Ensifer sp. PDNC004: one gene and its partner. The protein of the gene in region 1 interacts with the protein of each later gene in a pairwise test. Links are inferred from orthologs where the notes say so. Each region holds a gene or a part of one and is shown in the gene's direction. Other genes may lie near its edges.

Evidence for each region.
Region 2: the proteins of dnaA (region 1) and JVX98_RS16310 interact in binary tests that used the Escherichia coli proteins (3 or more experiments, as listed by UniProt). The link is inferred for Ensifer sp. PDNC004 from one-to-one orthologs.

The regions. Positions count from the first base shown.
Region 1 is NZ_CP070353.1:2,537,522-2,540,725, reverse strand. Bases 30-2,916 are described here. They hold dnaA (chromosomal replication initiator protein DnaA), read left to right. Parts: upstream 30-693; coding sequence 694-2,139; downstream 2,140-2,916. Other genes in these bases: gcvA (transcriptional regulator GcvA), read right to left, coding at 2,191-2,916. Also shown: more of gcvA, read right to left, coding at 2,917-3,135. UniProt on the Escherichia coli protein: Plays an essential in the initiation and regulation of chromosomal replication. Binds in an ATP-dependent fashion to the origin of replication (oriC) to initiate formation of the DNA replication initiation complex once per cell cycle.
Region 2 is NZ_CP070353.1:1,657,019-1,660,239, forward strand. The notes cover bases 141-3,044. They hold JVX98_RS16310 (replicative DNA helicase), read left to right. Parts: upstream 141-793; coding sequence 794-2,296; downstream 2,297-3,044. Other genes in these bases: JVX98_RS16305 (MarR family winged helix-turn-helix transcriptional regulator), read right to left, coding at 141-461; JVX98_RS16315 (AzlD family protein), read right to left, coding at 2,520-2,819; JVX98_RS16320 (AzlC family ABC transporter permease), read right to left, coding at 2,816-3,044. In the rest of the region: JVX98_RS16300 (MFS transporter), read right to left, coding at 1-12; more of JVX98_RS16305, read right to left, coding at 18-140; more of JVX98_RS16320, read right to left, coding at 3,045-3,221. UniProt on the Escherichia coli protein: The main replicative DNA helicase, it participates in initiation and elongation during chromosome replication. Travels ahead of the DNA replisome, separating dsDNA into templates for DNA synthesis.

The DNA.
Region 1 (3,204 bases):
CGAAGAAATGGTTTCGATGTTTCTGTCCTTTGTATCAGGGCGGCTCCGCGTCGTTCAATCAGACAAGTCGAAGGTGAAAAACCGGATGGTTCAGACCACTCCGGACGAGAAACTTTCGTCCTGTGATTGTGAGGCGGCCATCTGCAGCACCGTGCGTCCGGTCGGACGCCTGAAGGTCGCTGCGGCGCTTTGACGGCTGCCTATCCTGCCCTTTGATCGGCTACGACAAAGGAAACATGCAGGCGGTCTCGATGGAGGGTGCAAGCGGCGCCCGACGCGAGGCCAAGGTCCAACGCGCGGCTCATCGCTTCGTACGAGGGTGCGAGGAGCTGTTGACGAGGAGGAGGATCCGGTACGGCGCGGGAGCGCGTCGAAGGGATTGTTGACAAGAGGCGCGAGGGGACATCCTCCGGCCCGAAGGGCAGGTGGGTGCGCGTAGCGCGCAGCGAGGCGGGAGATGAGGAGCCCGGCGTCGTCTGCGACTGTGACGTTCGGCGTAAGCGGCATGGCCCATACGGGCGCCGCGGGCGGCGGACATAAGAGATGAGGCCGGCAGCGATGACGGCATCTGAACATGAATTGGAAGGCGGCAAAATGCAGATGAATTTGGTGACGGCGGGCGCACTTCAGAAAGAAGGAGACGCATTTCAAGCCGGAAGCAATCTATCTCAGGCGGCGGGGGAAAAAACCGACATGAGGCACGACGCACTGTTCGAGCGGGTAAGTGCGCGTCTCAAAGCTCAAGTCGGTCCGGATGTCTTTGCAAGCTGGTTTGGGCGTCTGAAGCTCCATTCCGTATCCAAGAGCGTTGTGCGCCTTTCGGTGCCGACCACGTTCCTGAAGTCCTGGATCAACAACCGTTATCTTGACCTCATCACCTCGATCTTCCAGCAGGAAGACGGCGAGATCATGAAGATCGAGATCCTGGTGCGCACGGCAACCCGTGGCGCCCGTCCGACCACCCAGGAAGAAGCGCTGCCGCAGGCGGTAGAAGCAGCTCCGGCTCAGCCCGCGCGCCGTCCGGCCGCAGCCCAGCCGGTGGCAACCGTTGCCGCGGCGACTGTCGCAAGCATGCAGAGGCCGACCCAGGCGCCGCTCTTCGGCTCGCCGCTCGACCAGCGCTACAATTTCGAAAACTTCGTCGAGGGTTCCTCGAACCGCGTGGCGCTTGCCGCCGCCCGGACGATTGCGGAAGCCGGCGCCGGTGCGGTGCGGTTCAACCCGCTCTTCATCCATTCGAGCGTCGGTCTCGGCAAGACGCACCTTCTGCAGGCGATCGCCATCCAGGCGCTGCAGAGCGCGCGTGCGCCGCGCGTCGTCTACCTGACGGCCGAATACTTCATGTGGCGTTTCGCCACCGCGATCCGCGACAACGACGCGCTGTCCTTGAAGGAGTCGCTGCGCAACATCGATCTCCTGATCATCGACGACATGCAGTTCCTTCAGGGCAAGTCGATCCAGCATGAGTTTTGCCACCTGCTGAACATGCTGCTCGATTCCGCCAAGCAGGTCGTCGTCGCAGCCGACCGCGCACCGTGGGAATTGGAATCGCTCGACAGCCGCGTTCGTTCGCGTCTCCAGGGCGGCGTCGCCATCGAGATGGACGGCCCGGACTACGACATGCGCCTGGAAATGCTGAAGCGCCGCCTGGACACGGCCCGTCAGGACGACGGTTCGCTCGACATTCCCGGCGAAATCCTGAGCCACGTGGCACGCAACGTGACCGCCAGCGGCCGCGAACTGGAAGGTGCCTTCAACCAGCTCCTGTTCCGCCGCTCCTTCGAGCCGCAGCTCTCGCTTGAGCGCGTCGATGAATTGCTCGGCCACCTCGTCAACGCCGGCGAACCCCGCCGCGTGCGCATCGAGGACATCCAGCGCGTCGTCGCCAAGCACTACAACGTCTCGCGCCAGGAGCTCGTCTCCAACCGCCGCACCCGTGTCATCGTCAAGCCGCGCCAGATCGCGATGTATCTGTCGAAGACGCTGACGCCGCGCTCCTTCCCGGAGATCGGCCGTCGCTTCGGCGGACGCGACCACACGACCGTGCTGCATGCCGTGCGCAAGATCGAGGAGCTGATTTCGGGCGACACCAAGCTCAGCCATGAGATCGAACTGCTGAAGCGCCTGATCAACGAATAGCCGAGGCGCATTGCCGCAAAAAAAGCCCGGGTTCGCCCGGGCTCTTTTGTTTTATCGGACCGCTTTCAGTGCCGGCCGCGGCGGACGCTTGGTCGCCGCTTTCCTCACACCCTGCTCGGCTCGTGCCTGTTCGATGATCCAGGCGCGAAAGGCCGTGACCGGCGGGCGGTCGAGCGCGGCCGGCGGGTAGACGAGATGGTAGGCAAGCCCGGTCATCACGCCCTCAGGGAAGGGGGCTTCCAGCACACCCTCCGCAAGCTCGCGCGTGACCAGCGACAGGCGCACCAGTGCAACGCCGTCGCCGGCCTTGGCCGCCTCGATGGCGCCGTTGCTGTTGACGAAGACTGGCCCTCGTCCTGCGTCCACCCCGTCGGCGCCCGCCGCATCCAGCCACAGCCTCCAATCCTGACGGTGCACGTCGTGCAGGAGCACATGCGCGGCAAGGTCGCCCGGCGTGTCGAGTGGGTTCCTGGCGCGTAGTGCCGGGTGAAGGACCGGCACCGGGTCGTCATCGATCAATCGTTCGCTCACAAGACCGTCATAGCGGCCAAGCCCATGACGGATGGCGATGTCGACCCCATCGCTGTTGAAGTCGGTCAGCCGATTGGTGGTGCTGATGCGCACGTCGATGCCGGGCACCTGCAACTCGAAGGCGCCGATGCGCGGGACCAGCCATTGGGCGGCAAAAGTGGGCGTGCAGCTCACCGTCAGCACCGGCGCGCGCTTGCGCGCCGTCAGTTCCTCGGTCGCTTCGCGCATCATCCGGAACGCGCGCCTGAGCGTCGCGAAATAGGTGCTGCCGTCCTCCGTCAGCACCAACTGTCTCGGCCGGCGCTCAAACAGCGTCACGCCAAGCGTCTGCTCTAGTTCGCGCACCTGCAGGCTGACCGCGCCAGGCGTCACGTTGAGTTCCTGTGCGGCCTTCGTCACGCTCGAATGGCGCGCCGTCGCCTCAAAGGCGCGCAGCGAGGCGAGGGACGGAAGGGATGTAGCCATGGTTTAGCCAAACTCAATCATGCGGCGAGAAATGATCGTTTGTTCGAAGCTCAATATCCTGAGAATAAT
Region 2 (3,221 bases), 880 kb from region 1 along the record:
GCCTGCACCCATTGCCCTCACTCCCGCGCCAGCGACTGGACATTGTCGGCGATCGCCCGGATCACCCGCTTCGTCACCACAAGCTCGGCTGCGTCGATGCCTTGCAGCACTTCGGCGCGGATCTCGTCGGCAAGCCTGAGGATCTCGTCGGCAACCGTTCGGCCGAGTTCGGTCATATGGATCTGCTTGGCGCGGCGGTCGGAGACCTCAACCCGCCGCTCGATGAAGCCCTGCTTCTCCATGCCGTCGAGCAGGCGCACTAGGGTCGGGGTCTCGATGTCGAGCTCGTCGGCGAGCTCCCGCTGGTTGAGGCCGTCCTTCTTCGTCAGGGCAAAGAGCGCGCGGGCGCGCGACAACGTCAGCCCCCTCTCCTTCACGCGCGCATCGAACACGGCGCGCAGCTTGCGATTGACCAGCGACAAGGCATCGAACAGTTCGCGGTTCACGGTCGGCTGATACATTGGTATCTTTTCCATATTACTAGCATGCTAATTATATTGCCTCTATCTAATCCAAATGCGGTGGATTTTCAAGATGCGGATTTGAGGCAGAGGAGGACGGCGCTACACTTCGGCTTGTCGGGGAGGTTCGGGTGATTCGCGGCGTCAACGACCAAATTTGTGACGACGGCATAATCCGCACATTTGCGAACCCCCGCCTGTGGATCAGTCGAACAACGGGAACAGCGCCGGATGCGGTGACGTCGCTCTGCGACTGTGTCCCTCGTGCACTTGACCCGGCCCGCGCTTAGACGCAAACCGGTGCCACACCAGACAGAGGCAGAGATAATCGAATGAACGAAGCGTCGCGAAAGCTATCCCCTATCGGCAAGGATCAGGCGGACCAGCACTACCGCGAGGCCCCGAACAACCTCGAGGCCGAGCAGGCGCTGCTTGGCGCGATCCTCGTCAACAACGACGCCTACTACCGCGTCTCGGACTTCCTGAAGCCCGTGCATCTGCACGAGCCGCTGCACCGCAAGATCTACGAAGTCGCCGGCGACATCATCCGCATGGGCAAGATGGCGAACCCGGTCACCATCAAGACCTTCCTCAAGGCCGACGAGAAGGTGGGCGACGTCACCGTCGCGACCTATCTTGCGCGCCTTGCCGGCGCCGCCGTCTCGATCATCAACGCCGAAGACTATGGCCGGGCGATCTATGACCTGGCGCTGCGCCGTTCGCTGATCACCATCGGCGAGGACATGGTCAACATTGCCTATGACGCGCCGCTCGACATGCCGCCGCAGGGCCAGATCGAAGATGCCGAGCGCCGTCTGTTCGAACTGGCAGAGACCGGCCGCTACGACGGCGGCTTCCAGTCGTTCAACGATGCCGTGGCGCTCGCCATCGACATGGCCGGCCAGGCCTTCGAGCGCGACGGCAGCCTTTCGGGCATTTCAACCGGCATCCTGTCGCTTGATGGCCGGATGGGCGGCCTGCAGCGTTCCGACTTGATCGTGCTTGCCGGACGTCCGGGCATGGGCAAGACCTCGCTTGCCACCAACATCGCCTACAACATTGCTGCGGCCTACGAGCCGGAAGTCCAGGCGGACGGCTCGTTCAAGGCGAAGAACGGCGGCGTCGTCGGCTTCTACTCGCTCGAAATGTCGTCCGAACAGCTCGCCACCCGTATCATCTCCGAGCAGACCGAAGTCTCCTCGTCGAAGATCCGCCGCGGTGACATCTCCGAGGCCGATTTCGAAAAGCTCGTCGCCTGCTCGCAGATGATGCAGAAGGTGCCGCTCTATATCGACCAGACCGGTGGCATCTCGATCGCCCAGCTTTCCGCCCGTGCCCGGCGCCTGAAGCGTCAGCGCGGCCTCGACTGCCTGGTGGTGGACTACATCCAGCTCATGACCGGCTCGGGCAAATCCAGCGACAACCGCGTGCAGGAAATCACCCAGATCACCACCGGCCTCAAGGCGCTCGGCAAGGAGCTGAATGTTCCGATCATCGCGCTCTCGCAGCTCTCCCGTGGCGTCGAAAGCCGGGAAGACAAGCGGCCGCAGCTCTCCGACCTTCGTGAATCGGGCTCGATCGAGCAGGACGCCGACGTCGTGCTCTTCGTGTTCCGTGAGGAATACTACGTGAAGAACCTGGAGCCGCGCGACGAGTTCGATCCGAAGTACGAAGAGTGGAAGATGAAGATGGAGCAGGTGAAGGGCACGGCCGACGTGATCATCGCCAAGCAGCGTCACGGACCGACCGGTACCGTGAAGCTCGCCTTCCAGTCGGAATTCACGCGCTTCACCGATCTCGCCGACCCATCCTTCACCCAGTACGAGGAACACTAGACTGCTTCATTGTTTCTTTGCAACGGTGAAGCGCTCCATCACTTTGAACGAACGCAATTCCGGACGGAAAACCGTTTCACACGTTTCCAGGGATTGCTCAGAGTTCCGTTGGGGGCGGCCGGAGCGGGCTGTGAAAAATGTTTGCGGTTTCCCAGCCCGCTCTCAATTTCAAAAGGCATGTGCCTTTCTCTCCGAAGCGCGCCTCGCACTCCGGCACAAACTCTCAGAACACGAGGCGCAGCAGCGCCACCGAGACGACACCGACGGCGACCGACACCAGGAGCGGCAGTCGCATGGCGGCGACCGCCGTCGCGGCGGCGGCGATCGTTTCCGCCGGACCGGTCACGAAGGCCGTCGGCGCGATGACCGCCATCAGGACGGCCGGCGGGATCGCCTCCAGCGCGCGCTTCTGGTTTTCCCCGATCGTCACATAGCGGATCAGCACGAGGCCGCCGATGCGGGTCGCGATCGTCGCAACCGCCATGGCAAGAATTGCGAGCAGCGTGTTGAGGTCGACGGTCATGCATGGGCCTCCTTGCGAGCGCCGGAGAGAAGCGCCACCACGACGCCGGCCGCAGCCCCGGCAGCGATGTACCAGACGCCCGGCAGCAATTGGTGCGTAATGACCGCCGCGAGCGCGCTTGCAGCCAGAACGGCCCCGGTCTCGCGCCCCTTCCAGAAGCCCATGACCAGCACGATGAAGACGGCGGGGAACGCAAAATCGAGGCCCGTGACCTTCGGATCGCCCAGGAAGGCCCCGAGCAAGGCGCCTGCCAGGCTCGTCAGCACCCAGACGCAGTAGAACGGCACCGCAAGTCCCGCATACCAGGCAGGCGTCAGCTTGCCGTTGCTCGCGCGCATCTCGGCCATGGCCCAGATCTCGTCGGCCAGAAGCAGCATCGACGCATAGCGCGCCGGCCCGGAG